Regions from separate parts of the Micromonospora sp. NPDC049799 genome, predicted to be linked through region 1. Evidence: riboswitches for the same ligand, from Rfam matches in the RefSeq annotation. Region 1 holds a riboswitch; the other holds the start of a gene.
The links. Region 1 has a riboswitch for S-adenosylmethionine ahead of AB0I76_RS13735 (ABC transporter substrate-binding protein). Riboswitches for the same ligand answer to the same signal wherever they lie in the genome.
Positions count from the first base shown of each region.

Region 2: it holds a riboswitch for S-adenosylmethionine, as region 1 does, so the genes downstream of both, thrC (threonine synthase) here and AB0I76_RS13735 (ABC transporter substrate-binding protein) in region 1, are expected to answer to the same signal.

Region 1 is NZ_JBFAMU010000145.1:1,155-10,493, reverse strand. It holds partial or broken gene AB0I76_RS13755 (ATP-binding protein) at 1-620, shown strand, start outside; gene AB0I76_RS13750 (nucleoside deaminase) at 664-1,092, shown strand; gene AB0I76_RS13745 (SPFH domain-containing protein) at 1,083-1,964, opposite strand; gene AB0I76_RS13740 (RraA family protein) at 2,157-2,849, shown strand; SAM riboswitch class IV at 2,922-3,033, shown strand; gene AB0I76_RS13735 (ABC transporter substrate-binding protein) at 3,269-4,114, shown strand; gene AB0I76_RS13730 (amino acid ABC transporter permease) at 4,205-4,981, shown strand; gene AB0I76_RS13725 (amino acid ABC transporter ATP-binding protein) at 4,984-5,721, shown strand; gene AB0I76_RS13720 (N-acetylmuramoyl-L-alanine amidase) at 5,848-6,978, shown strand; gene AB0I76_RS13715 (VOC family protein) at 7,106-7,516, shown strand; gene AB0I76_RS13710 (FMN-binding glutamate synthase family protein) at 7,566-9,140, shown strand; gene AB0I76_RS13705 (SRPBCC family protein) at 9,311-9,339, shown strand, end outside.
Region 2 is NZ_JBFAMU010000026.1:1,943-21,049, reverse strand. It holds partial or broken gene AB0I76_RS04430 (DivIVA domain-containing protein) at 1-188, opposite strand, end outside; partial or broken gene AB0I76_RS04425 (GntR family transcriptional regulator) at 372-545, shown strand; gene AB0I76_RS04420 (DUF4232 domain-containing protein) at 632-907, opposite strand; gene AB0I76_RS04415 (DUF4232 domain-containing protein) at 904-1,308, opposite strand; SAM riboswitch class I at 1,398-1,533, shown strand; gene thrC (threonine synthase) at 1,544-2,830, shown strand; gene AB0I76_RS04405 (GNAT family N-acetyltransferase) at 3,214-4,233, shown strand; gene AB0I76_RS04400 (hypothetical protein) at 4,172-4,669, opposite strand; gene paaN (phenylacetic acid degradation protein PaaN) at 4,781-6,454, shown strand; gene AB0I76_RS04390 (GNAT family N-acetyltransferase) at 6,521-7,078, opposite strand; gene AB0I76_RS04385 (cold-shock protein) at 7,305-7,508, shown strand; gene AB0I76_RS04380 (hypothetical protein) at 7,734-8,699, shown strand; gene groL (chaperonin GroEL) at 8,974-10,596, shown strand; gene AB0I76_RS04370 (hypothetical protein) at 10,690-10,887, opposite strand; gene AB0I76_RS04365 (GNAT family N-acetyltransferase) at 10,975-11,910, opposite strand; gene AB0I76_RS04360 (S8 family serine peptidase) at 12,005-14,449, opposite strand; gene AB0I76_RS04355 (glycerol-3-phosphate dehydrogenase/oxidase) at 14,600-16,414, shown strand; gene AB0I76_RS04350 (hypothetical protein) at 16,546-17,022, shown strand; gene AB0I76_RS04345 (FAD-linked oxidase C-terminal domain-containing protein) at 17,032-18,432, opposite strand; gene AB0I76_RS04340 (DUF4031 domain-containing protein) at 18,500-18,772, shown strand; gene AB0I76_RS04335 (metal-dependent phosphohydrolase) at 18,893-19,107, opposite strand, start outside.

The sequences.
Region 1 (9,339 bases):
ACGACCGGGCCCGGCAGTACATCGGGTTCGCAGTCGACGGCGCGGCCCGCATGCAGGAACTGATCAACGACCTGCTGACGTTCTCCCGGATCGGCCGGGTCTACGCCGAGCTGCGCGAGGTCGAGCTGACCGGCACCTTCGCGCAGGCCGAGGCGAACCTGTCCCGCGCGGTCGAGGAGGCGGCGGCGGACATCACCTGCGATCCGCTGCCGGTGGTACGCGGAGACCCGACCCTGCTCACGATGCTGTGGCAGAACCTGCTCGGCAACGCGGTCAAGTTCCACCACCCGGACCGCGTCCCGACGATCGGCGTGACGGTGGACGACGCCGACGGGTTCTGGTCGTTCGCGGTGGCCGACAACGGCATCGGCATCGACCCCCGGTACGCGGAGAAGATCTTCGTCATCTTCCAACGGCTGCATCCGCGTGGCACGTACCCGGGCACCGGCATCGGGCTGGCGGTCTGCAAGAAGATCGTCGAGTACCACGGCGGCACGCTCACCCTGGACGAGACGTACACGGGTGGGGCGCGGTTCGTGTTCACGCTGCCGAAGGTGCCCGCGGTGGTCGTACCCGGGCAGGCGGGCGAACCGGCGGCGGAGTCGGCGGCGGCGGTCTGAGACCCGGCCGGCGCGGGCCCGGCGCCCCGACTAGCCTGACGCCGTGGACGCAGACACCGAACGGCATCTGAGGCGGGCGATCGCGCTGGCCGGCGAGGCGCGGGCGGCGGGTGACCCACCGTTCGGGTCCCTGCTGGTGGACGCGGACGGCGCGGTCCTCGCCGAGGACCGCAACACGACCGTCACCGGGGACGACGTCACCGCCCACCCGGAGCTGAAGCTGGCCCGGTGGGCGGCACGGTCGCTGACGCCCGACGAGGCGGCGGTGACCACGATGTACACCAGCTGCCAGCCGTGCGGCATGTGCGCGGGGGCGATCGCCCGCTCCGGGCTGGGCCGGGTCGTGTTCGCGCTCTCCGCCGAGCAGCTCGACGCGATCAAACCGCCGGGCGCGGCGCCCCGGGCCGCCCGACAGGACGGCCCGTACCTGCACGACGAGGCGCGCGCGCCGGTGGTGGCGTACTACCGCTGAGGGCGCTCCCGCCGGTGGCCGTCGCCGCTGACCGACGCGGGCTGCGCCGCCGGCTCCCCGGCCGTCGCCGACGGACCCTCGCTCACCGGCGCCGCGGCGGCCCCGGTGCCGGACTGCGAGAGCCGGTCGAAGAAGCGCAGCAGTTCGACCGGGAAGGGCATCACCAGGGTGCTGTTCTTCTCGGCCGCCACGTCCACCACGGTCTGCAGCAGCCGCAACTGGTACGCGCCTGGGGTGGCCGCCATCGCCCGTGACGCGTCGGCGAGGCGCCGGGACGCCTGGAACTCGCCGTCGGCCGCGATGACCCGCGCCCGGCGTTCCCGCTCCGCCTCGGCCTGGCGGGACATCGAACGTTTCATGCCCTCGGGCAGCGCGACGTCCTTGACCTCGACGCGCTCGATGCTCAGTCCCCAGGGCCCCTCGGTCGGCGCGTCGATGACGTTCTTGAGGTCCTCGTTGACCTTGTCCCGGTCCCCGAGGAGGGTGTCCAGGTCGACCTTGCCGATGACCGACCGCAGCGCGGTCTGCGAGATCTGGAGGACGGCCGCCGGGTACTCCCGCACGTTGACCAGCGCCTTCACGGGATCCACGACCCGGTAGTAGACGACCGCGTCCACGGTCAGGGTGACGTTGTCGCGGGTGATGGCGCCCTGCGCCGGCACGGCGATCACCGTGGTCTGCATGCTGACCCGCACCATACGGTCGACGACCGGGATGATCAGCCGCAGGCCGGGCTCCCGGACGGGCAGCACGACGCGGCCGAAACGGAAGACGACGCCGCGCTGGTACTGCTGGACGATCCGCACACCGAGGGCGCCGAGCAGCGCCAGGAGCGCGACGACGATCACCACGCCGACGATCGTGGCTTCCACGGCACCTCCGCATCCTCATCGACGGCCCCCGCCGCCCGGCGGCGGCTACCCGCTGTGCCGGGAAGTAGTCCTGTCGGGCTCCGCCGGACGTGGCCGCCGGACGGGAACTGGACCTGGCCGGCAGAGACCGGCCGTGTTCCCGTGGAGCGGGGTGGCCGGCCGGACCATCCCGCACCCGTCGGGAGGAACCTCATGATCGAACGCTTCGCCGACCTGTCCACGCCCACCGTGGCCGACGCCTGCGTACGCCTCGGGGTGCCGCTGCGGGGGGCGCCGGCCGGCGTGCGGGCCGTCGTGGCCGGTCACCGGCTCGCCGGCCGGGTGCTGCCGGTACGCCACCACGGCAGCGTGGACGTGTTCCTGGAGGCGTACGCCCACGCGGCGCCGGGTGACGTCCTCGTGGTCGACAACGGCGGGCGGACAGACGAGGCCTGCGTGGGTGACCTGACCGCGCTGGAGGCGGTCACGGCCGGGGTCGCCGGGCTGGTCGTGTGGGGTCTGCACCGGGACACCCCCGAGCTGATCGAGATCGGTCTCCCGGTGTTCAGCTACGGCAGCCTGCCGCTGGGCCCCACGCGCCTGGACGAGCGGGAGCCCGCCACGCTGACCAGCGCCCGGTTCGGGGCGCACCTGGTGACCGCCGACGACCTCGTCGTCGCCGACGACGACGGCGTGCTGTTCCTGCCCGCCGCCCGCGCCGGTGAGGTGCTGACGACGGCGGAGGGGATCCGGCGGACCGAGCGGCTGCAGGCACACCGGATCCGGGCCGGGGAGACGCTGCGCGACCAGACCGCCTTCGCCGACTACCTGGACCGTCGCGCCGCCGATCCCGCGTACACGTTCCGCGCCCACCTGCGCCGCGTGGGCGGCGCGATCGAGGAGTGACGGGCGGGACCGGGTGAGCGTGGTCATATCGGCTGGACGATCCACCCGAGGCCGTTGCTAGTGTCGTCACCAGGTCATGAGCGCCAGCGTCAAGCCCCGGCTCGCTGGCCGGCAACCCTCGTCCACGTAGGGGTGCCCCGGGTGAAGACCAGGCACCGGAGCAGTTCCGGTGCAAGCGTGGCCTGGTTCCCAGGCCGACACGGCCCACTGAGGAGAACCATGTCCGCTCGCAGTTGCGTCCCGCCGCCGGCCCTGACCCGGCGCCGCCACGTCGACATGATGCGGGTCTGCAGCGCCGCGTGTAGCTGACCGCGCCGCTTCACCACTCCACCTGCCCCACACCCAGCGGTACGCCTCGCGGCGCACCGCCGGCGACGCACGCCCGTGCCCGCCGCCTGCGCAACCCCTCGGAGACACCTGTGCGATTCCTTCCTGCCCTCACCCGTGCCGCCGCCCTGGGCGTCGCCGCCGTCGTCGGCGCGGCCACCCTGACCGCCTGCGGCGGCGAGGACGCCTCGTCCGCCGCCGACAACCCGTACGACCTGCTGCAGCCCGGTGTGCTGCGGGCCGGCACGCTCACCGACGCGCCGCCGAACGTGTTCCTCCGGGACGGAAAGTTCACCGGCTACGACAACGACCTCCTCGTCGCCGCCGCCGCGAAGATCGGCCTCACGGTGGAGTTCGTCGGCACCGACTTCTCGGCGCTGCTCTCCCAGGTCGCCAACGGCAAGTTCGACGTCGGCAGCTCCTCGATCACCATCACCGAGGCGCGGAAGAAGACCGTCGACTTCGGCAACGGCTACGACTTCGGCTACTTCGGCCTGGACGTGCCGGCCGACTCGACGATCACGAGCTTCGACCAGTTGGCCGGCAAGCGGGTGGTGGTCGTGCAGGGCACCGTCCAGGACGACTACGCCACGGGCCGGAACCTGAACCCGGTCCGGGTACCCGACTACAACGGCGCGATCAACCAGCTCAAGGCCGGCACCGCCGACGCCTGGATCGCGCCCGCGGAGATCGGCGAGAAGTCGGCCGCGGACAGCAACGGCAGGATCAAGGTGGCGGCGAAGGAGCTCAGCCCGGCCCCGACCGCGTACGCGTTCGCCAAGGACAACGACGCGCTGCGCGAGGCGCTGGACAAGGCCCTCGACGAGGTGATCGCGGACGGCACGTGGACGAAGCTCCAGGCGCAGTACTACCCGGGCCGGCCGATCCCGGCCGACTTCACCCCTGGCAGCGGCACCGTGGCCGTCCCGGCCGCGTGAAAGGAAGGGCCCCTTCTTAACGCCTCACAAGGTGCAGGGGCCCCTTCCTAACAACAGGCAACGGCACGAGTGGGACGGCGGGAGACACTGATGGATCCGTTGAGCACCCTGTGGGAGACGTTCTTCGACGGGGACTCCATGCGCGAGGCACTACCCGAGATGCTCACCGTCGGGCTGCCCAACACGCTGATCCTGGCGGTCTCCGCCGCCCTGCTCGGCTCGGTGCTGGGCATGCTGCTGGCCGTCGCGGGCATCTCGCGGACGCGGTGGCTGCGCTGGCCGGCCCGCGTCTACACGGACGTCTTCCGAGGGCTTCCGGCGGCGGCGACGATCCTGCTGATCGGCGTCGGCCTGGCACCGTTGGGCATGGAGGTGTGGGGTCCCAACCCCTACCCGCTGGGCATCCTCGCGCTGTCGCTGATCGCGGCCGCGTACATCGGGGAGATCTTCCGCTCCGGCATCCAGTCGGTGGAGGCCGCGCAGCTGGAGGGGGCCCGCGCGCTGGGTTTCTCGTGGGGTGAGGCGATGCGGGTGGTCATCATCCCGCAGGGCGTCCGACGGGTCCTGCCGGCCTGGGTGAACCAGCTCATCGCGCTGATCAAGGACTCCAGCCTGGTCTACTTCCTGGGCCTGCTGGCCAGCCAGCGGGAGCTGTTCCGGATCGGACAGGACTACGCGGCGAACACCGGCAACCAGTCCGCGCTGCTGCTGGCCGGGCTGTTCTACCTGGCGCTGACCGTGCCGCTGACGCACGCGGTGAACTGGATCGACCGGCGGTTGCGGCACGGCCGGCCGGCCACCGCGGTGGCCGACGACGACGAGGGTGACCTGGCGCTGCCGGGAGCCCGGGGAGGGAACCCGCGATGAGCATCGACACCACCACCTCGGTGAGCGTCGGCGTCCGGGACGTGCACCTGGCCTTCGGGCCCAACCGGGTGCTGCGCGGCGTGGACCTGGACGTGCCCCGGGGTGCGACCGCCTGCGTGATCGGGCCGTCCGGCTCCGGCAAGTCCACTCTGCTGCGTACGGTCAACCGCCTGATCGAGCCGGACCGCGGCGACGTGCTGCTGGACGGGCGCAGCGTCCTGCGCGACGACCCGGACGCCCTGCGGCAGCGGGTCGGCATGGTGTTCCAGCAGTTCAACCTCTTCCCGCACATGAGCGTGCTGCGCAACGTCACCCTCGCCCTGCGGCGCATCCGACGGCTCGGCGAGGACGAGGCGGTGGCGGTCGCCCGTACGCAGCTGGAGCTGGTCGGGCTGGCGGCGAAGGCGGACGCGCGGCCGGCGCAGCTGTCCGGCGGTCAGCAGCAGCGGGTGGCGATCGCCCGCGCGCTGGCGTTGCAGCCGCAGGTGATGCTCTTCGACGAGGCGACCTCGGCGCTGGACCCGGAGCTGGTCAAGGGCGTGCTCGCGCTGATGGCGGACCTGTCCGCCCAGGGCATGACGATGATCGTGGTCACCCACGAGATGGGCTTCGCCCGCGAGGTGGCCGACACCGTCGCCTTCATGGACCGGGGCGTGGTGCTGGAGGCCGGCGAGCCGGCCGCGATCTTCGAGGCGGCCGAACACCCTCGCCTGCGGCGGTTCCTCTCCCAGGTCCTGTAGGGATCTGATCGGCGGTGACCTCTAGCGCCCGCCGCCTCGTTGGCAATATCCTCCACAGCACGCACGGCTCATGGAGCTGATTTTCACGCGGCTCCCACCCCCATCGCCGGACGCCGAGGAGATGCCATGCCCGTCGACCGTTCCGAACTGGACCGCCGGACCCTGCTGCGGGCCGGCCTCGGCGCCGCCACCGTCGCGGTCGTCGGCACCGAACTCGCCCTTCCGTCCGCCGCACGGGCCGAGACCGGCACCGATCTGGACTGGATCCTGAGCTGCGACGAGTGGGGCGCCCGCCCGCCCGCCGACCCGCTGTCGGTCAGCACGATCCCCACCAACAAGATCATCGTGCACCACATGGCGTTCCCGAACGTCACCGACTACTCGGAGGCGCAGGCGATCAAGCTGGCCCGCGACTGCCAGAACCTGCACATCGACGGCAACGGCTGGTCCGACACCGGCCAGCACTTCACCATCAGCCGGGGCGGGTACGTCCTGGAGGGACGGCGCGGCAGCCTGGAGCGGCTGGCCGCCGGCGACCGGCAGATGGTGTCCGCGCACTGCCCGGGCGAGAACACCCGGTCCATCGGCATCGAGAACGAGGGCACGTACGTCACCGAGACGCCCCCGGACGCGCTGCTGGACTCGCTGGTGAAGCTCTGCGTGACGATCTGCCAGCGGTACGGGCTGCACGCCCACGACATCTTCGGCCACTGGGACTTCCGCACCACCCAGTGCCCGGGTGCCGCCTTCTACCGCCAGTTCCCCACCCTGCGCCGCCGTGTCTTCGCCGCACTCGACACGAACCTGTCCGACGTGCCGGCCCGCCGCTGGCCGGACGTGTGGCGGTTCGTCAGCGCCCCGACCGTCCGCGCCGCGCAGTACCTGCTGCTGTACCGGGGCTACACCGTGCCGACCACCGGTGTGTTCGACGCCGCCACCGTCGCCGCCGTGCAGGACTGGCAGGCGCGCAACGGCATCCCGGTCGACGTCGACGCCACCCTCACCGCGCCCACCTGGGAGACCCTCGCCCCGGAGCTGGCCAAGGACGCCGCCGGCCTGCCGGTGAGTGCCATCCAGTACCTGCTCAACTTCCGCGGCTACACCGACGTCGCGGTCACCGGCGAGTACGACTACACGACCAAGAAGGCCGTCAAGGAGTTGCAGGACCTGCACGGGCTCCCGCAGGACGGCTCCCTCACCACCGACACGTGGTGCGTGCTCGTCGGCGGCGTGATCCGCCGGTCCTTCCGCGACTGACCGAACACGTACGGGTACGGGTGCGGCGGCCCACGGGGGGTCGCCGCACCCGTACGGCGTGTACACCCTTCCGACCACAGCGGGTGGTGCGAGGATGACGCCGGCCGTCGACCTCGAGGAGGAGCTCATGGCGTCAGAACTCAACCCGTACCTGAACTTCGCCGGCAACGCGCGGGAGGCGATGGAGTTCTACCACCGGGTGTTCGGTGGAGACCTCTCGCTGACCACGTTCCGCGAGTTCGGCACCGAGGACCCGTCGTACGCCGACCAGATCATGCACGGCCTGCTGCGGACCGCCGCGGGTCACGTGCTGATGGCCTCGGACCTGCCCCCCGGCATGGAGCTCCGGCGCGGCAACGCCAACACCATCTCCCTGAGCGGCGACGACGCCGACGAGCTGCGCGGCTGGTGGGAGCAGTTGTCCGCGGGCGGGGCGGTCGGCGTGCCGCTGGAGAAGCAGATGTGGGGCGACGAGTTCGGGCAGTGCGAGGACCGGTTCGGCACGCCCTGGATGGTCAACATCATCGCGCCGAGGTGAGTCCCCCGCCCTGTTTGACCGGCCGCGCGGGCGGAGAAACCCCCCTGGCATGAAGTGGACCGGTCGAGCCGTACCCGTCGTCGCCGCCGCCCTCGCGGGCCTCGCCGCCCGCGACGTCCTCCAGCGCGACCACGCCCTGCTGCGCAACTTCCCGCTGATCGGGCGGGCCCGCTACCTGCTCGAGGCGATCGGGCCGGAGCTGCGGCAGTACATCGTGGCGGGCAACAACGAGGAGCGGCCGTTCACCCGTGACCAGCGGCGCTGGATCTACGCGTCGGCGAAGCAGGAGAACAACTACTTCGGCTTCGGCACGGACAACGACATCGAGTACACCCCGGGCTATCCGATCATCAAGCACCGGACCTTCGGCCGGGCGGTGCCGCCGTCGTCCCCGACGGCGGGTCACGACGTACGCCTGCCGGCGGCGAAGGTCCTCGGCGGCGCGCGCGGCCGGGCGAAGGCGTTCCGGCCGGAGTCCGTCGTCAACATCTCCGGGATGAGCTTCGGCTCGCTGTCGGGCAATGCGATCACCGCACTGAACAAGGGTGCGGCGCTGGCCGGCTGCCTGCAGAACACCGGCGAGGGCGGGCTGTCGCCGTACCACCGCCAGGGCGGTGATCTCGTCTTCCAACTCGGTACGGCGTACTTCGGCTGCCGGGACTCCCACGGGCGCTTCGACCTGAGCCGGCTCAGGGACCTGGTGGCCGGCGCTCCGGTACGCGCGCTGGAGGTCAAGCTCAGCCAGGGCGCGAAGCCCAGCCTGGGTGGTCTGCTGCCGGGGGCGAAGGTGTCGGCGGAGATCGCCGCCACCCGGGGCATCCCGGAGGGCGAGGACTGCGTCAGCCCGTCGCGGCACGCGGAGTTCTCCGACTGCGACAGCCTGCTCGACTGGGTGGAGCTGCTCGCCGACGAGACCGGCCTGCCGGTCGGCATCAAGTCCGCCGTCGGCGACCTCGGCTTCTGGGAGGAGCTGGCCACGCTGATGCGGGACACGGGCCGGGGTGTGGACTTCGTGACCGTCGACGGCGGCGAGGGCGGCACCGGCGCCGCGCCGCTGATCTTCACCGACTCGGTGTCGCTGCCGTTCCAGCAGGGCTTCGCCCGGGTCTACCGGGTCTTCGCCGAGCGGGACCTCCACGAGCAGGTGGTCTTCGTCGGCGCCGGCAAGCTGGGTCTGCCGGACAACGCGGTGGTGGCGTTCGCGCTGGGCTGCGACATCGTCAACGTCGGCCGGGAGGCGATGCTGGCGATCGGCTGCATCCAGGCCCAGAAGTGTCACACCGACACCTGCCCCACCGGCGTCGCCACCCAGAACCCCTGGCTGGCTCGGGGCCTGGACCCGACGCTGAAGTCGGTGCGCGCCGCCAACTACGTGAAGACGCTGCGGCGGGACCTGGTCAAGGTCGCCGAGGCGTGCGGCGTGGAACACCCCGGCCTGATCGACACGGACGCGATCGAGGTCCTCGACGGCCGCACCTCCTCCACGCCGCTGCGCGAGGTGTACGGCTACCACCCCGAGTGGGGCCTGCCGTCGGCCACCGACCGCGCCGAGATCGTCCGCCTGATGACCCCGGAGGCCCCCCAGGGCGACAGTGCCCCACCCTCCCCCACCGCGGTGGGCTGACCCACACCGGGCCCCATCCCCCGTTGATCAAGGAGTTTGCGTCAGGATCCGGCCCCAACCTGACGCGAACCTCTTGATCAACTCCGGTCAGGGGGGTCGGGGGTGGGGGGTGGGGGTGGGAGGATTGTTGGGGATCCGAGGGGCGGGGAGGGTCGGTGGTGGTGGATGTGGTGTCCGAGGTTGTCATCGACCGTCCGCC
Region 2 (19,107 bases), on a different contig from region 1:
GATCCGGTCGCCCTCGGTGCGGGCGGTCGTCGCCTCGCCGGTAGTCGATCCAGTTCGTCGGCGACCCGGTCGAGGTAGGCGTGAACCTGGTTCGGGTCGAGGCCGTGCCAGCGCCGCTCGTCGAAGGTGGCGGCGCGGACGTGCGACGGAAGCAGTCGCTGCCCGGCTCGGTAGATCACGGCGGTCACGCCCTCTCCACGTGGGTGATGTGTGCGCACCGGGGCGGGCGGGGTCGACCGGCACGTCCGCGCGTTGGCGTACCGGCCGGAGCCGGGCACCCGCCCCGGGCCCTTCCCCGTCCCGCGGACGCCCGCGGGCAGGCTTCAGGTGGTCGGTGTGCCGGCTCCGGACAACCCGCCGGTGTACGACGACTGCGCGCTCGGATCAAGGCGGGCATCCTCAAGCCCGGAGACGAGCTGCCGAGTACGCGAGAACTGGCCGACCAGTACGAGACGAGTCCCGTCACCGTGCGGAAGGCCGTCGACATACTCATCGAGTCGGGTGAGTTGCTGGGTAGGCAGGGGTTGGGCGTCTTCGTCAGCGTCCGAGAGCGACCACTGAGGCGTCGTTCGGATGCCGGCCGCCGCGCCACACGTGATCCGTGCCCGCCTGACCGAGGGGGCGTGTCACGTCACAGCAGCGGCGCTGACGGGGTCGGCTCGGGCAGGTCGGGCGGCTCGGTGGTCGGCGTCGGGGTCGGCTCGGGGAGCTTCTTCCAGGCGCTCACCCCGATCCGGCCGGTGTTGCCCAGGTCGATCGGCCCGTCCGGGTCGACGTCCTGCGGGGGTCGGCCTGCCGTCGGTGCCACCTCCAGGCGCTCCCCGTTGGTGGCGACCACGGTCGGGTCGGTGACCAGGTTGCGCCAGAGCACCGCCGCCCCGGCCCGCTCGCCGGGGCGCAGGGTCAACGGGCGGGGCGGGTCGTCGAAGCCCGAGGTGATGCCCGTCGCCCCTCGACCACCCGGACCGTGATCGGCTTCCCGTCGGCGTCGAACAGGCGCAGGACCGGATATCCGCGCAGCGGGTAGGGGTCGCTGCCGCAGTTGACCAGTTCCACACCCATCGCCCGAAGGCCCATCGCGGCGCTGGTACCCATGGCCCGGATCCGTACGCCCGAGGGTGGACACGCGGTCGCCGGCTCGCCCGTGACCGGGCCGTCGGCCGCCGGGGCGGTCCTTCCCGGCGCCGGGTCGGCTGCGGGTCGCGGAGGGGACGGTGCGAGGCCGCACCCGCCGAGCAGCAGCACTCCGGTGACCGGCAGGCCGAGCAGAGCGGTCCGGCGGCGCGCACCGGCGGGTCGAAGGGTCATGATCCGATCCTCGCACCCGGCGCTCAGCAGATGGGATCACACCTCGGCGGTTCGGCCGGCATTGCGTAGACTCGGCGGCACAACTGAATACCTCATCCAGAGGGGCTGAGGGATACGGCCCGACGACGCCCCGGCAACCACTCCGCGCGCTCATCGCTGAGCGACCGGCGGGGCAGGTGCCAATTCCGTCCCCGCCGCACGGTGCGATGCGGGGAAAGATGAGAGGACTCTCGACATGACGTCGACGCTCGCCCCCTCCGGCATCGACACCACCGCCAGCCCCGCCCGCGCCCTGGTCTGCCGCGCCTGTTCGGCGCGCTACCCGCTGGCCGCCCAGCACGCCTGTTACGAGTGTTTCGGGCCGCTGGAGGTCGACTACGACACCGCCGCGCTGGCCGCCGTCACCCGCGAGCAGATCGAGGCCGGCCCGCAGAACATCTGGCGGTACGCGGCGCTGCTGCCCGCCGGCCAGGACCCGGCCACCCGGGTGACCCTGGACCCGGGGCTCACCCCGCTGGTCGCCGCCCCGCACCTCGCCGCGGAGCTGGGCATCACCGCGCCGCTGTGGGTCAAGGACGACAGCGCCAATCCCACCCACTCGTTCAAGGACCGGGTGGTGTCCGTCGCGCTGACCGCCGCCAAGGCGCTCGGCTTCACCCGCTTCGCCTGTGCCTCCACCGGGAACCTGGCCAACTCGGTCGCCGCGCACGCGGCCCGCGCCGGCACGCCCTCGGTGGTCTTCATCCCCAGCGACCTGGAGCAGGGCAAGGTCGTGACCACCGCCGTCTACGGGGGCGAGCTGGTCGCCATCGACGGCTCGTACGACGACGTGAACCGCCTCTGCGGCGAACTGGTGGAGACCGACGAGTTCGAGGACACCGCGTTCGTGAACGTGAACGTCCGGCCGTACTACGCCGAGGGCTCCAAGACTCTCGGCTACGAGGTGGCCGAGCAGCTCGGCTGGCGTATCCCCGCCCAGGTGGTCATCCCGATGGCCTCCGGCGAGCTGCTCACGAAGATCGACAAGGCGTTCTCCGAGCTGGTCGAGATCGGCCTGGTCGAGGCACCGGCCGGCGGCTGGAAGGTCTTCGGCGCCCAGTCGGCCGGCTGCAACCCGATCGCCACGGCCCTGCACGCCGACAGCGACACGATCACCCCGGTCAAGCCGACCGGCATCGCCAAGTCGCTCAACATCGGCGACCCGGCCGCCGGCGTGTACGCGCTGGAGGCGGTGCGGCGTACCGGTGGCTGGATGGAGTACGTCGACGACGACGAGATCCGCGCCGGCATCCGGCTGCTGGCCCGGACGACGGGCGTGTTCGCCGAGACCGCCGGCGGGGTGACCGTGGCGGTGCTGCGCAAGCTCGTGGAGTCCGGCAGGCTCGACCCGACCGCCGAGACCGTCGTGTTCAACACCGGTGAGGGCCTGAAGACCCTCGACGCGGTGGCCGCCGAGGTCGGCCCGACCCACCGCATCAAGCCGTCCCTGCGCGCCGCCCGCGACGCCGGCCTCCTCGGCTGACGACGCGCTTCCCGCCATGATCGTCTGCACGCGAGCGGCCCGACACGCCGCACCGTCGACCGCTCCGGTGCAGACGATCATGGCTGGCCAGCCGCGCCGGAGGCCGCGTCGGTCGAGGGGTGGCTCGCCCGGACGGGGGATCGGGCCGATCCGCGCGGTAACCGGCTTTTCGCGGTGAGTGCGGAAAACGCGCCGTCAAGGACTTGACGACAGGAACCGGGCGGCGCAAGATGCTCCGTGCGGGAGGGCGTTTCGCCGGAGACTTTGATAGTTCTTACGACCCAACGCCGGAGGCGTTGTGCGATCGTCCCTCCCGACCAACGTTCCGAGGGCCAGCGGTTAAATCGCTGGCCCTCGGTGTTTCTCCGGAGCATCCTCGCCACATGAGCATCGTCGTCGCGCCCTTCGACACCGCCGACCCGGCCGCGGTCGACGAGGCACACCGCATCGCCACCGCTGCCACCGTCGCCGACGTCCCGGACTTCCCGGTGGACGAGCGGGAGGAGTTCGGCGTCACGCTGGCCCACCCGATGCCCGGCAACGTCTTCGTGCACGCGCTCGCCCGGATCGACGGAGTGGCGGTCGGGCGCGTCCAGGTGCGGCTGTCGCAGCTGGACAACACCGACCTCGCCAGCGTCACCATCGAAGTCCACCCGGAGCATCGCCGGCGCGGGGTCGGTCGGGCGCTGTTCGCGTACGCCCGCCGGGTGGCCGTCGACGACGGCCGCAAGCGACTGTTCTGGAACGCCGTGGCGACCCTGCCCGGCGGGGCGGTGCGGCCGGAGGCCGGTGCGGCCTTCTCCGCGGCGATGGGTGCGAAGCCGGCGCTGGCAGAGGTCCGCCGCCGGCTGGACACCACCCGAACCAGCCAGGTCGAGCTGGACGACCTGCTGGCCGACGCGCGGTCGAGGGCTGCCGGCTACCGGGTGGTGGGGTGGCACGGTCGGACGCCCGACGAGTACGTCGCCGACGTGGCCCGGCTGGAGAGCCGAATCATCTCCGACGCGCCGATGGGTGACCTGGAGATGGAACCCGAGAAGATCGACACGGACCGCATCCGGGGCATCGAGGTCGTCCTGGCGGCCAGGGGCCGGCGGGCCTACCACCACGGCGCCGTGGACCCGGCGACCGGGCGGCTGGTCGCCTGGACGATGCTCGACGTGGGCGCGTCGGCACCGTGGCACGCCTGGCAGCAGACCACCATCGTCGACCCGGACCATCGCGGCCATCGGCTCGGCCTGCTCGTCAAGATCGAGAATCTCCGGTACGCGTTGGCCCGTGAACCGCGGCTGACCGCGATCGACACGTGGAACGCCGCCGTCAACGACTACATGATCAGCATCAACGAGCGGATGGGTTTCCGGGCCGTCGACGGCTGGACGGACTGGCAGCTGGTCCTCTGAGCAGGCTCGCCGCCCGCGCGGCCCACGGTCGCAGCACCGGCTCGCCGTAGCCGCCGGCGGCCAGACCCGCCCGCCGCTCGAACGTGTTCCCTCGCCCGTAACTGCCGGTCAGGCCGTACGACCAGAGGCACGCCAGCCAGTACGTGGGCCAGAACAGGGGTCCGAGCAGCGCGTACTGCCGGGCGTGCCGCAGCTCGTGACCGAGCAGGTCGGCCCGGTCCGGGTGGAGCAGCCACTCCGGCGGCCGGCGGGTCAACACCACCGAGCCCACCGTGAAGCACTCCTGACGGGGTATCCGCAGGCGGTAGCCGCCGGCCACGATCACCCCGTCCGGCGTACGCACCCGCCGGGTCCGGGCCAGCGTGGCCAGCACCAGCCCGACCGGGGTGGTGCCGTTGAGCCAGGTGGCCCGGGCGCAGGTCCGCTGCCGCACCATCCCAGCATGCGACCGGTCGTCCACGGCCGCCATCGGGCGACCGGCCGCTGACGATCCGTGTTGTGACACTGCTCTACTGATCTGGGGGCTTTCTGTTGCATGATGGCGGGCATGACGGAGACCCCGCACCCCCTGTACGACAGGCACGCCGAGACCCTCAACCGCGCGCTGACCGCGATCACGGAGCGGGGGTACTGGTCCGCCTACCCCGAGTCACCCAGCCCGCGCGTGTACGGCGAGACCGCGGCCGCCGACGGCAGGGCCGCCTTCGAGGCGTACCTGCACGGCGACTTCCCCCTCGACCAGCCCGGTGACGGCGGCACGGTCGCCACCGAGGCGAGTCCGTTCGGCCTGGAGCTGGGCGTTCGCTATCCGCACGCCGCCGCCGACCAGCTCGTCGGCGCCGCGACCGCCGCCCTGCCCGCCTGGCGCGACGCCGGCCCGCAGGCCCGCGCGGGCGTCTGCCTGGAGATCCTCGACCGGCTCCACAAGCACATCTTCGAGCTGGCCAACGCCGTGCAGTTCACCAGCGGCCAGGCGTTCGTGATGGCCTTCCAGGCCGGCGGCGCGCACGCGCTCGACCGCGCGCTGGAGGCGGTCGCCTACGCGTACGCGGAGATGACCCGCCACCCCGGCACGGCCGGCTGGGAGAAGGCCGCCGGCAAGGGCGACCCGCTGCGGATGACCAAGACGTTCCACGTGGTCCCCCGGGGCGTCGCGCTGGTGATCGGCTGCAACACCTTCCCGACCTGGAACTCCTACCCGGGGCTCTTCGCCTCGCTGGTCACCGGCAACCCGGTGGTCGTCAAGCCGCACCCGCGCGCGGTGCTGCCGCTCGCGATCACCGTGCGCTACGCCCGGGAGGTGCTCGCGGAGGCCGGGTTCGACCCGAACCTGGTGCTGCTCGCGGCCGAGGCCCCCGGCGAGACGCTCGCCTCGACCCTGGCCCTGCACCCGTCCGTGCGGATCGTCGACTTCACCGGCTCCACCGAGTACGGCGACTGGCTGGAGGCCAACGCGCGGCAGGCCGCCGTCTACACGGAGAAGGCCGGCCTCAACACCGTCGTGGTCGACTCCACCGACGACTTCGCCGGCATGTGCCGCAACCTCGGCTTCACGCTGACCCTGTACAGCGGCCAGATGTGCACCACCTCGCAGAACATCCTGATCCCCTCGGGCGGCATCGAGACCGACCAGGGGCACAAGAGCTTCGACGAGGTGGCGGGGGGCATCGCGGCGGCGGTCGGGAAGCTCACCGCCGACCCGGCCCGCGGCGTGGAACTGACCGGCGCGATCGTCAACGACGGGGTGCTGGAGCGGCTCGACGAGATCACCAAGGTCGGTGAGCCGGTGCTGGAGTCGCGTACGGTCGAGCACCCCGCCTTCCCGGGCGCCGTGGTGCGTACGCCGACGATCGTCAAGCTCGCCGCCGACGACAACGCCACCTACTCGCGGGAGTGGTTCGGGCCGATCTCCTTCGCCATCGCGACCGACTCCACGGCGCACAGCCTGGAGATCCTGCGCTCGACGGTCGGCGAGAAGGGCGCCCTCACCGCGGCGGTCTACTCCACCGACGAGGCGGTGCTGGACGCCGCCGAGGCGACGGCCATCGAGGTCGGCGTGCACCTGTCCTGCAACCTGACCGGCGGCGTGTTCGTGAACCAGTCGGCGGCGTTCTCCGACTTCCACGGCAGCGGCGCCAACCCGGCGGCCAACTCGGCCCTCACCGACGGCGCCTACGTGGCGAACCGCTTCCGTGTCGTCCAGAGCCGCCGCCACGCCTGACCCGGCGACGGTGAAAGGAAGGGCCCCTCTTAACGCCTGGCGTAGAGGAGGGGCCCTTCTCAACACTCAGGCGGGGCGGCGCATCTGGAGTTCGGTGAGCGCGGGGATCTTCGGGTGCGGAACGCGTACGCCGGTGTCCTCGAAGCCCAGCCGCTGGTAGGCGCGGTAGGCCCGCTCGTTGCCGACCACCACCTCCAGCATCAGCTCCGGCCGCCCGCAGGTGCGTGACCACCTCGCCACCGCCTCGACCAGGTCGCCGAGCAGGCCGGTGCCCCGCCAGGCCGGGGTGAGGTAGACGGCGTACACGACGGTCAGGCCCGGCTCGTCCGGCGTCGCGGTGCCCCCGGCATGCCCGACGAGGCGGCCTCCCGGGTCCGCCACGAACTGGGCGTTCCCCGTGCCCGCCGACGCGTACGCGATCCGGGCCGCGTACTCGGCGTGCGGTCGGGCGGCGGCGTCGGCGATCGTCTCCAGGAACGCCAGCGGCGCGTCCGCGAGCATCTCCAGCCGCAGCGCCCGCATGCGGGCGGCGTCCCGGGGATGGACCCGCCGGACCGGTGCCCTCCGCGCGGCGGGCCACCCGCCGGTGTCCCGTCGGGACGGCAGCCGCACCGCGCTGGGCATCCCCGGACCGGTTGTCATGAGCGCATGCCTACCACAGCGACGGGCGACGATGCCGATCGCACGGAATGCGCCCGATTTGTGGTCGTGCGTGGCCGTCACGCCTCGTGTAGCGTGCGATTCCGGTCACCGATTCAGCGGCCGTCGCCGATCGCCGAACGGTGGTCCCCGGCGGCCGGCGTGCCGGTTCCCGGGTCGTGGAATGCCGCGCAGAGTGAGGAAGTGCACCGTGGCACAGGGCACCGTGAAGTGGTTCAACTCCGAAAAGGGCTACGGCTTCATCGCCGTCGACGGCGGGCAGGACGTCTTCGTTCACTTCTCCGCTATCGAGATGGACGGCTACAAGGCGCTGGACGACGGCCAGCGGGTGGAGTTCGAGATCGCCCAGGGCCAGAAGGGCCCCCAGGCGGAGCGGGTCCGCGTCATCGCCTGACCGGCGACCGGCCCGCCGGGAGCGCCGGGCAGGGGCTGCGGTGCGCGTACGCACCGGGGAGGATCATGAGCCTTTCCAGCTGTCGCTGAGGAGGGTTCTTTGTCCGACCAGCAGCCTCCGGCCACTCCGTCCCCCGGTCCCGGAGACCCCGACCCGTCGGTGCGGCCGACGGGTGACCCCACCGCGCCGCAGCCCGGCCCGGCGCCCCAACCGTGGGAGCCGACCATGGCCCCCGGGGCGTACGGCGCCCCGCCGCCCGGCCCGTACGGCGGCCAGCCGTGGTACCCGGGTGGTCCGGCGGCCTGGCCGGCCCCGGCGTACCCCGGCGGGTGGTTCCCGCCCGGATTGGACCCGAACGATCCGCTGGTCAACCCGCCCGGAGCCGGCGTGGGCGGATGGTGGGCGCGCTGCGTCGGCGCGGTCCGACGCGGCTGGCCCCTGCTGGTGCCGATCCTGCTGCTCACCCAGGTGCTGCCGGCGGCGCTGGTGTCCCTGCTCTCGCTGGCGGTCGACCCGACCGCGCGGTGGGACGCCGACCTGGCCGAGAACCCCGACGCGCTTCCGGACACCTTCCTCGCCGACCTGGCAGCGATGTTGGGCGTGCTCGTCGGTGCGCTGGTGATCTTCGGCCTGGTCCAGGCCGTCGGCTGGGGGGCCGGCACCTGGGTGGTCGCCCGCCAGGCGGCCGGCGAGCCGGTGAGCCTCGGCGGGGCGTTGCGCCACGGCGCCCGCCGGGCCCTCGGTCTGTGGGGGTGGAGCCTGCTGGTGGGCGTGCTGGTCGGGGTCGGTGTCTGCTTCTGCGTCCTGCCCGGGATCTACCTCGTGTTCGCGCTGAGCCTGGCCGGGCCGGTCTACCTCTTCGAGCGGCAGAACCCGATCGGTCGCGCGTTCCGGATGTTCCACGAGCGGCTCGGCCTGGTGCTGGGTCGGATGGCGTTGGTGGCGGTCGCCTTCGTGGTCGTGTCGGTGGTGGCCGGCATCGTCGAGGCGGTCGGCGGGCTGCCGTTCGGCACCACTCCGCTGGATTCGCCCGGTACGGCGGTCGGGATCGTCGTGGTGAGCCTGACCGGTGCGGTGCTGGCCCTGCCGGCGTACCTCGCCTACCTCGTCGGCCTGGTCGTGACGTACGCCGAGCAGCGGGCCTGCGAGGGTCCGGTGAACGCCGCGCGACTTGCCGCGGAACTCGGCTGACCGGGGCACTCGTGCTTGCACTCGGCAGGGGAGAGTGCTAAACAAGTCATTGGCACTCGCATACCGTGAGTGCCAATGGTCGGGGCGGTAGGGCCACGGCCGCAACGGCGCCCAGTCGCTGGTGCGGCACATGGCCGGTCGTCGCGGGCTATCCGGCCCGGCCGAGGAGACGTCGTCGTCGCCAGGTGGCGACGTCCCCAAGGTGCGTACACCAGGCGGCCCATCCGGGACACACACTCGGGTGGCCCGTGAGTGTCCAGGAGGACAACGCCGTATGGCCAAGATGATCGCGTTCGACGAAGAGGCGCGCCGCGGCCTCGAGCGGGGCATGAACCAGCTCGCCGACGCCGTGAAGGTGACGCTCGGCCCCAAGGGCCGCAACGTCGTGCTCGAGAAGAAGTGGGGTGCCCCCACCATCACCAACGATGGTGTGAGCATCGCCAAGGAGATCGAGCTCGAGGACCCGTACGAGAAGATCGGCGCCGAGCTGGTCAAGGAGGTCGCGAAGAAGACCGACGACGTCGCCGGTGACGGCACGACGACGGCGACCGTCCTGGCCCAGGCCCTGGTCCGTGAGGGCCTGCGCAACGTGGCTGCCGGCGCCAACCCGATGGCCCTGAAGCGGGGCATCGAGGCGGCCGTGGCCAGCGTCTCGGAGGAGCTGCTGAAGCTCGCCAAGGACGTCGAGACCAAGGAGCAGATCGCCTCCACCGCCTCCATCTCCGCCGGTGACAGCACCGTCGGCGAGATCATCGCCGAGGCGATGGACAAGGTCGGCAAGGAAGGCGTCATCACCGTCGAGGAGAGCAACACCTTCGGGCTGGAGCTGGAGCTCACCGAGGGTATGCGCTTCGACAAGGGCTACATCTCCGCGTACTTCATGACCGACCCGGAGCGTATGGAGGCCGTCTTCGACGACCCGTACATCCTGATCGTCAACAGCAAGATCTCGTCGGTGAAGGACCTGCTCCCGATCCTGGAGAAGGTCATGCAGGGCGGCAAGCCGCTGCTGATCATCGCCGAGGACCTGGAGGGCGAGGCCCTGGCCACCCTGGTGGTCAACAAGGTCCGGGGCACCTTCAAGTCGGTCGCCGTCAAGGCGCCGGGCTTCGGTGACCGCCGCAAGGCCATGCTGACCGACATCGCCATCCTCACCGGTGGCCAGGTCATCAGCGAGGAGGTCGGCCTCAAGCTGGACGCCGTCAGCGTCGACATGCTGGGCCGGGCCCGCAAGGTCGTGGTGACCAAGGACGAGACCACGATCGTCGACGGTGCCGGTGACGCCGAGCAGATCCAGGGCCGGGTGAACCAGATCCGGGCCGAGATCGACAAGAGCGACTCCGACTACGACCGCGAGAAGCTGCAGGAGCGCCTGGCCAAGCTGGCCGGCGGTGTTGCGGTGATCAAGGTCGGCGCGGCCACCGAGGTCGAGCTCAAGGAGCGCAAGCACCGCATCGAGGACGCCGTCCGCAACGCGAAGGCCGCCGTCGAGGAGGGCATCGTCCCGGGTGGTGGCGTCGCGCTGGTGCAGGCCGGCAAGACCGCCTTCGACAAGCTGGACCTCGCCGGTGACGAGGCGACCGGCGCGCAGATCGTCCGGATCGCGCTGGACGCCCCGCTGCGGCAGATCGCCGTCAACGCCGGCCTCGAGGGCGGCGTCGTGGTGGAGAAGGTACGTAACCTCGACGCGGGCCACGGCCTCAACGCCGCCAACGGCGAGTACGTGGACCTGCTGGCCGCGGGCATCATCGACCCGGCCAAGGTGACCCGGTCGGCGTTGCAGAACGCTGCGTCGATCGCGGCGCTCTTCCTCACCACCGAGGCCGTCGTGGCGGACAAGCCGGAGAAGACCCCGGCCGCCCCGGCTGGTCCGGGTGGCGGGGACATGGACTTCTGAGTCCGGTTTCCTGAACGCCGAAAGGGGCGGGCCGCGTCAGCGGTCCGCCCCTTTCCGTGTTCCGCGCTGGCGACAGCGGCGCGCTCCCGCCTGTCACGTCGGCAGGGGCCGCTGGTTGCGCCGCTTGTGTGCCCGGTCGTACGGCTGCCGGATCTGGACCGGTTCGTCCACCGGCGTGACCGGCTCGTCGGCCGGTTGGTCGGCGCCGGTCATCTCCGCCCGCTGCTCGGCGTCGCCGTAGTCGAGTCGGTCGAACGGCAACGGGCCGGGCAGTTCGTCGTCCGTGGTCATGAGAGCCTCCTCTACCGAAACGGTAGGGGGCGTCGATGACCCATGCGGGCGAATGACGTTATCTGGGTCTATATCCCATTCGCCCCTTTATTGATCTCCGAGCGTCCTCCGGTACAGGAAGAACACCCGCTCGATCCGCGCGCCCGCGCTGCCCGAGTAGAACGGCACGGGTCCCACCCAGCCGATCTGCGCGGTGTCGATTCCCGCCGCCCGCTGGTCGGCCAGGCAGCGCCGCAGCAGCACCCCGCCGATACCCGAACCCTCGGCCGCCGGCGCCGTGCCCATCGGGCCGAACCAGCTGGGCCGGGACGACCCCCACGCCGCGAAACCGAGCAGCTCGCCCTCGCGTTCCGCCAGGTGGCAGCCCGCCCGGTCACGGCCGAGCGACCCGGCCAGCTCCTCGTCCCACGAACCACCGAAGGTGGAACGGGCGAAGGCCGTCAGCGCCGGCAGGTCCGCCGGCTCCGCGCGCCGTACCGACACACCCTGGCCGGCCAGCCGCGCCTCCGCGGTCTCCGTCGGCCGCAGGGCGGGGGATCCGGCGTACGACAGGTCGGCGGTCATGTTCCACGCCGTCCGGTCCTGCGTGTAGCCGAGCGCCAGTGCGGCGCAGACCGCCGGGGTGTAACGCACGTCGATACCGGGCCAGCCGTACCAGGGCGGGTTGCCGGCGAGCAGCACTTCGGCCGCGCCCAGCCCGGCGAGCGTCCGCTCGGCGTACGACAGCAGCGCCCGCCCGACGCCGCGCCGACGGTGCGCCGGATCCACCGCCACCAGGTCGACGTGCCCGAGTCGGGTGTCCCGCCCGGAGATCGAGCAGACCACCGTCCCGACCAGCTCTGCACCCCGGTACGCGCCGAGCGCCACCACCGGCCGGTCGGCGCCCGCCCGGATCCACAACGTGTCGATCAGGGCGTCCGCCTCGGCCGCGTCCTCGGGCAGGTCCAGCGCCCGCCGGCACAGCCCCACCACATCCGGCACACGGTCGGCGGCCAGCTCGGTGACGATGATCTCCGCGTCCATGGTCGCCGACCCTAGAGCACCGGGGGTCACCTGTTAAGAAGGGGCCCTTTCACCTCACCAGGCGTTAAGCGGGGGCCTTCCTTACCGCCCTTCCTTACCGCTGGGCGGCCTGGACGGCGGCGTACGCGTCGACCAGCCCGGCGCCGACGACGTTCCGCGGGTCGCCGCAGGTGTCCGTCGGCACCTGCGCGGGTGTCGCGGTCTCGGCGAGGATCCGCCGCGTCCGGTCCAGGTCCCCGACCAGCGCCGGGTTCGCCGACCACATCAGCGCCACCACGCCCGCCACCTGGGGGGTCGCCATGGAGGTGCCGCTGAGCGACCCGTACCCGCCCCCGGGCATCGCGGAGAGGACCTCCTCGCCCGGCGCGACCAGGTCCGGCTTGGCGACCCCGCCTGGTGCCGGTCCCCGCGACGAGAAGCTGGCCACCCGGCGCCGGTCGTCCACCGCGCCCACGGTGAGCACCTCCGCGTACGGCGCGGGCGGATCGTCGAGCGAGCCACAGGAGGGTCCGGTGTTGCCGGCCGCCGCGACGACCATGATCCCGGCGGCGTCGAGCGCGGCGGCGGCCGGCCGGAGCACGCCCGGGTCGCAACCCTCGATCGATGGGCAGCCCCACGAGTTGGTGAGGATCTCCGGCGCGCGGGCGGGGCGACCGTCGGTGAACGGGTCCCCGCCGGGCGGGAACGGGGCGAGCATGAACTGGAGGCAGTCCAGGTAGTGGGCGGGGTTGCCCAGGTTGCGGTCCAGGTTGACGCAGCCCACCCAGCCGGCGCCCGGGGCCACCCCGACGCCGTTGCGGCCCACCGCGCTGCCGACCGTGTGGGTGCCGTGGCCGCCCTGGTCGGTGGGGAAGCGGGTGGCGTCCCACGGGTCGTACCAGGAATCGTCGCCGCCCCGGAAACCCTCGGCCAGCGCCGGATGCCTCCCGTCCACCCCCGAGTCGGAGCTGCCCACGGTGACGCCGGTGCCGGTCACTCCCAGCTCCGACCAGACCTTGTCCGCGCCGATCAGGCGGACGTTCCACTCCGGTCCGGTCGGCGCGGGGGCGTCGCCCCGGGTCACGCCGGCCGGCTCGGGCAGCGGCCGTACCCGCTGGCTCACCAGCACGCGGGCCACCTCGGGCCGGCCGGCCAGCCAGGCCCGCACCGCGGGGCCGCCGTCCACCTCGATCGCGTTGACCAGGTAGTACGAGGTGTGGTCGAGCCGCAGCCAGCGCAGGTCCCGGCGCAGGTCGGCCTGCGTCCGGTCGGCGGTCTCCACGAGCCGCCGGTAGACCTCGGTCGCCCGTGCGTCCCGCCCCGCCTTCCCGGGTGCGGTGGGGACGCCGCTCAGGTCCGCCTGGTCCCGGAGCACCACCAGCAGCCGCTCGCCGTGCAGGCCGGGTTGACCGGGGCCGACCGCGACCACCCCGACGGTGGCCAGCAGGACCGCGGCGGTCACCCCGGCCACCCGCCGGCGCGGCAGACCGCCGCGGGGACGGGCGAACAGCACGCCGTACGCGACGGCGAGCACGGCCGCGACGGCGAGCCCGGCGCCGGCGGCAGCCGCCACCCAGTACGGCACGTCGCGGGTGTTGACCAGGACGACGCTGATCTCCTCGGGATCGGTGAACGCCAGCGGGCCGAACACGCCGAGCCCGACCAGCCAGCCGGTCGCCGGGCGCGTGACCGCCGGCCCCGGGTCGGGTTCCGCGCCGGCCGGACCGGTGTCGGTGGAGATCGGGGCGGTGTCGGCCGACCGGCGGGTCGCCATGGCCAGGGCGGCGAGCGCGAAACCGGTCGGCGGCAGGGTCAGCAGGAGCGGCAACTGGGCACCCGACTGGCCGACCCCGGCCCCCAGCAGCAGCAGCGCCACCCCGGCGACCAGTCCGCCGACCAGCACCAGCCGCGCCGGCCGGGGCGGCGTGCCGACCGCGAACACCGACCAGAAGGCGTCGTCCAGCAGCGCGGTGGCCACCATGCCGACCGCCGCCGCCGCGAGGACGGCGAGCAGGGTCTCCAGCAGCCCGCCGAGCGCGCCCACCCACACCCACGGCAGCAGCAGGGCCAGCCCGGCGGTCACCCCGAGCCTCCCCACCGCGATCTTGCAGTTTGGGTCGCTCGATTGCGGCCTTCGCCCCATTCGCCCCGGCAGAAAGTGCAAGATCGCGGGAGTGGGCCGGGTTGCGTCGCTCGTGCGGGTGCGGCCCAGCCGGCGGGCGGCGAGGGCGGCTACGGCGGCGGTGACGGCGAGGGCCGCGAGGTAGGCCTCGTGGTGCACCGGGGGGAGGGCCCGGAGCAGCCCCAGCAGCCCCAGCACGAGCACCCCGGCCAACCAGACCCGGCCCGTCGCCCGGACCGCCGCCGAGCGCGGCACCAGCGCCAGCGCCAGCGCGGGCGCACCGGCCAGCAGCACCGTGGCCAGCGCCACCACCGGCCACAGCCAGACCGCCCGGTCCAGGCCCGACGCGAGCAGCACCTGGTCGGTCAGCCACCCGCCGAACTGGGAGACCACGGTGAACCCGACGATCCAGAGCCCGGTGAACACGGCCGCCACCACCGCCCATGGACCCGGGCGGGGCGGAGCGGGATGAACGGGTCGACCGGGGGGAAACGGTGGGCCGATCTCCATGCCCCGACAGTACGGCGCGGGCGGTGCATGCCGTCGGACGGCCACGACCGCTACCGTGGAACCGTGCGTGACCCCAACGTGTCCCGGTCCGTGGCCGGCCAGCTCTCGCCCGAGCGGCGTGCCGCCGACCTGCGCCGACTCCGGGCGGAACGCTTCGACGTCCTGATCATCGGCGGGGGTGTGACCGGAGCGGGCGCCGCCCTGGACGCCGCCTCCCGAGGTCTCAAGGTGGCCCTGGTGGAGGCGCGCGACTACGCCGCCGGCACCTCCAGCCGGTCCAGCAAGCTCATCCACGGCGGCCTGCGCTACCTGGAGCAGTTGGAGTTCCACCTGGTGCACGAGGCGCTGACCGAGCGCGGGCTGCTGGCCACCCGGCTCGCACCGCACCTCGTCCGGCCGGTGCCGATCCTCGTTCCGCTGCCCGCCGGTAACGGCATCCGGGACCTGCCGGCCCGACTGTTCCGCCGCTCCTACTACGGGGCCGGCGTGGCCGCGTACGACGCCTTCGCGGGCGTCTTCGGCGGCGGTCGCGGGATGCCGCTGCACCGGCACCTCACCCGCGAGGGTGCCCGGCGGATCTTCCCCAGCCTGCGTCCCGACACCCTGGCCGGCGCCATCCGCTACTACGACGGGCAGGTCGACGACGCCCGGCTGGTGGTCACGCTGGCCCGGACGGCGGCCAGCCTCGGCGCGACCGTGGTCACCAGCACCCGGGCGGTCGGCCTGATCCGGCAGGCCCGCGAGGTGACCGGCGTCCGGGTCCGCGACCTGGAGGCGCCCGCCGGCTCCGAGGCCGAGTTCGAGGTACGCGCCCGGGTGGTCATCGGCGCCACCGGCGTGTGGAGCGACGACATGTCGCGGATGCTCAACGACGTGGGGCTGCGCCCCGGCATCCGGGTGCGGGCCTCCAAGGGCGTCCACCTCGTGGTGCCCCGCTCGGCGATCACCGGTGAGGCCGGCCTGATCCTGCGCACCGCCACCAGCGTGCTCTTCGTCATCCCGTGGGGTGGGCACTGGATCATCGGCACCACGGACACCGACTGGCGGCTGGACCGCTCCCACCCGTCCGCCTCGGCCCGTGACATCGAGTACCTGCTCGACCAGGTCAACACGGTGCTCGACCGGCCGCTCACCACCGCCGACATCGAGGGCGTGTACGCGGGCCTGCGGCCGCTGCTGGCCGGCGAGGCCGACTCCACCTCGAAGCTGTCCCGCGAGCACGCGGTCTTCGAGCCCATGCTCGGCCTGCTGCTGGTGGCCGGCGGCAAGTACACGACGTACCGGGTGATGGCCTCGGACGTGGTCGACCGGGCCGCGCACCGGCTCGGCGCGGTCCGTCCGTCGCGTACCGCCGACCTGCCGCTGCTCGGCGCCGACGGGTACGCGCCCATGTGGCGGGACCGGGCCGACCTGGCTCGCCGGCACGGCGTGCCGGTCGGAGTGGTGGAGCACCTGCTGGAGCGGTACGGCACCCTCACCCGCGACCTGCTCGCCCTGATCGACGCCGACCCGCTGCAGGCCTCCCCGCTGGCCGGTGCCCCGGAGTACCTGGCCGCCGAGGTGACGTACGCGACCCGCGCCGAGGGGGCGCTGCACCTGGAGGACGTGCTGACCCGGCGTACCCGGATCTCGTTCGAGACCGCGCACCGGGGCCTGGACTCGGCCGAGCACACCGCCGAGCTGATGGGCGCGGTGCTCGGGTGGGACGCGGCGACGCGTGCTCGCGAGGTGGAGCACTACCGGGCCCGGGTGGAGGCCGAGCGGCAGTCCCAGCTGATGCCGGACGACGCCACGGCGGACGCGGCCCGACTGGGGGCGCCGGACGTACGCGGTTTCGCGGCCGACCGCGGTGGTGACGGCGACCCCGCTGAACTTCCGTCGTCCTCCCGCTGACCGATGGTCCGAAAGACCGTCCATCATCGATGCCCGACCGGTCGGCCGGTTTCGAGCGCTACCTACGGTGGGGTAGGTTGCGGCGCGTGGTTCCCCCTTCCTGGTCGCGTCCGGTCCTTTTGTCCGTAGCCGTGCTGACCGTGATCGTGCTCGCCGGCTGCTCCGGCGCCGACGCCGGTGGAGCGCCCCGAACGGACGGGTCCGCGGCGGGCCGGCCGGGGCTGCCGGGCGCGGCCACCGCCGAGAAGGGCCGGGTCAGCCTGTTGCAGAAGGTCGGCGACGACGGCCCGCTGCGGAGCCTCAACGTGCAGGCGGACGGCCGGTGGGAGTGCGCCGACTGCGCCGGGGACGGTGTCACGTCGACCGGCGCCCTCGACGCGGAACAGGTGAAGCGGTTGCAGGACCTGCTCGCCGACCCCGGGCTGGCGAAGGAGACCGACCAGGCCCGGGAGTACCGGGTGAGCTGCATCGACGCGCTCACGTCGAGCCTGGTCACCACGGTCGGGCTGATCACCTCGCAGGACTGCCCGGGTGAGGAGAAGCCACCGGTCGCGTACGAGATCCTGCTGCTGCTCACCCAGGCCACGCCGGCCGAGCCCACCGCCTGAGCGGCCCCGTCAGAGCACCTTGCCCGGGTTGAACAGCCCGTCCGGGTCGAGCGCCGCCTTGATCGCCCGGTGCACCCGGACGCCGACCGGGCCGATCTCCCGGGCCAGCCAGTCCCGCTTGAGCAGGCCGACGCCGTGCTCCCCGGTGCAGGTGCCACCCAGGTCCAGGCCGAGCCGCATGATCTCGTCGAACGCGCGCCGGCCCCGCTCCAGGCTCCCCGGGTCGGCCCGGTCCACCACGATGTTCGGGTGCATGTTGCCGTCCCCGGCGTGCCCCACGACGCCGATCGGCACCTCGCACTCCGCCGCGATCCGAGCCACCCCGTCGAGCAGGGCGGCCAGCGATCCCCGGGGCACGGCCACGTCGTCGATGACCAGCCCGCCGGTGCCGTCCGGGTACGTCTCGGCCGCGTACCTCTCCATCGCCGGATGGGCGAGCCGGCGGGCCTGCAACAGCGCCGCGGCCTCGACCGCGTCGGTGGCCGCGTAGACCTCGTCGGCGCCCGCCTCCTCGCACACCCGGGTCAGGCCGGCCAGGTCGTCCGGCGCCCGGGAGCCGGTGTCGACGGCGGCCAGCAGCAGCGCCTGCGCGTCGGTGCGCAGACCCATCGGCCGGTACGCCTCGATCGCCCGCAGGTGGGTCTGGTCGAGCAGCTCCAGCAGGCTGGGGGAGAGGCCCTGGGCGGCGATCTCGGCGACCGCCGTGCCGGCCGCGGCGGTGGACGGGAAGACCGCCACCATGGTCAACGACTCCGCCGGGGCGGGCCGCAGGGCGACGGTCACCTCGGTGATCACCCCGAGGGTCCCCTCGGATCCGACGAACAGACGGGTCAGGTCGTAGCCCGCCACCCCCTTGGCGGTACGCCGGCCGGTGCGCAGCACCTCGCCGTCGGCGAGCACCACCTCCAGGCCCAGCACGTACTCGGTGGTGACTCCGTACTTGACGCAGCACATGCCGCCCGCGTTGGTGGAGACATTGCCGCCGATGGTGGACGACTCCCAGGAGCCGGGGTCGGGCGGGTACCAGAGGCCCTGCTTCGCGACGGCGGCGGCGAGCGCGGCGTTGACCACGCCCGGCTGCACCACCGCGATCCGGCTGACCGGGTCGATCTCTCCGATCGCGTCCATCGCGACCGTGCTGAGCACCACCGCGCCGTCGACCGCGTTCGCCGCGCCCGCCAGCCCGGTCCGCGCCCCCTGCGGCACCACCGGTACGCCGTGCCGCGCCGCCGCCCGCACCACCGCGACGACCTCTTCGGTCGTCCGTGGGCGGGTGACCACCAGCGGCGTACCGGACGCGCAGAGGTCGGCCTCGTCCCGCTCGTGCATCCGGAGCAGGTCGGGGTCGGTCAGCACGGCGTCGTCGCCGAGGGCGGCGCGCAGCTCGTCGAGGAGGGGGGTACCAGCCATGCCGGGAAGGCTACGGTCGTCGCCACGTGATCATCAACCGGCGCGGGGCGGGGCTAGATTGGCCGCCATGCTCTATGTCGACCGGCCGGCCTGGCCCTGGCGCGGGCGGCTCTGGTCGCATCTGATCAGCGACGTCTCCCCGGCGGAGCTGCACGCCTTCGCCGAGGCGTTGGGCGTGTCCCGCCGGGCCTTCGACCGGGACCACTACGACATCCCGGCCGAGCGCTTCGCCATGGCGGTCTGGCTCGGCGCCGAGGTGGTCCCGAGCCGCGACCTGGTGGCGCTTCTGCGTCGCTCCGGCCTCCGCCGCCCCAAGCACCTCACCCGCCCTGCCCGCTGACTCTCCCGCCGTCGTCGCGCCTTCCCCGATCCGGGGCGGTGTGGTCGACCCCGGCGTCGTCGTGACCGAGAGTGGTCGTCGTGGCGGCGGAGCCGGCGGACCGAGCGACGGGCCGGAGGGTCAGGTGAGGGTGGCCAGTTCGCGTACGAGGTTGCCGCGGGCGGCGGCCTCCCAGGCCGTGGACGGTCCCGGGAGGTGGAAGAGCGCGGGGAGGGCGAGGAGACTCCGGAGCACGTCGGCGCGGCCGGCGCGGAACGCCGGGTCGGGCACGTGGGCGTACTCCGCGCGGACCGCGGCGGCGTAGCGGTCGTACGCCTCCGGAGCGCCGGCGAGGA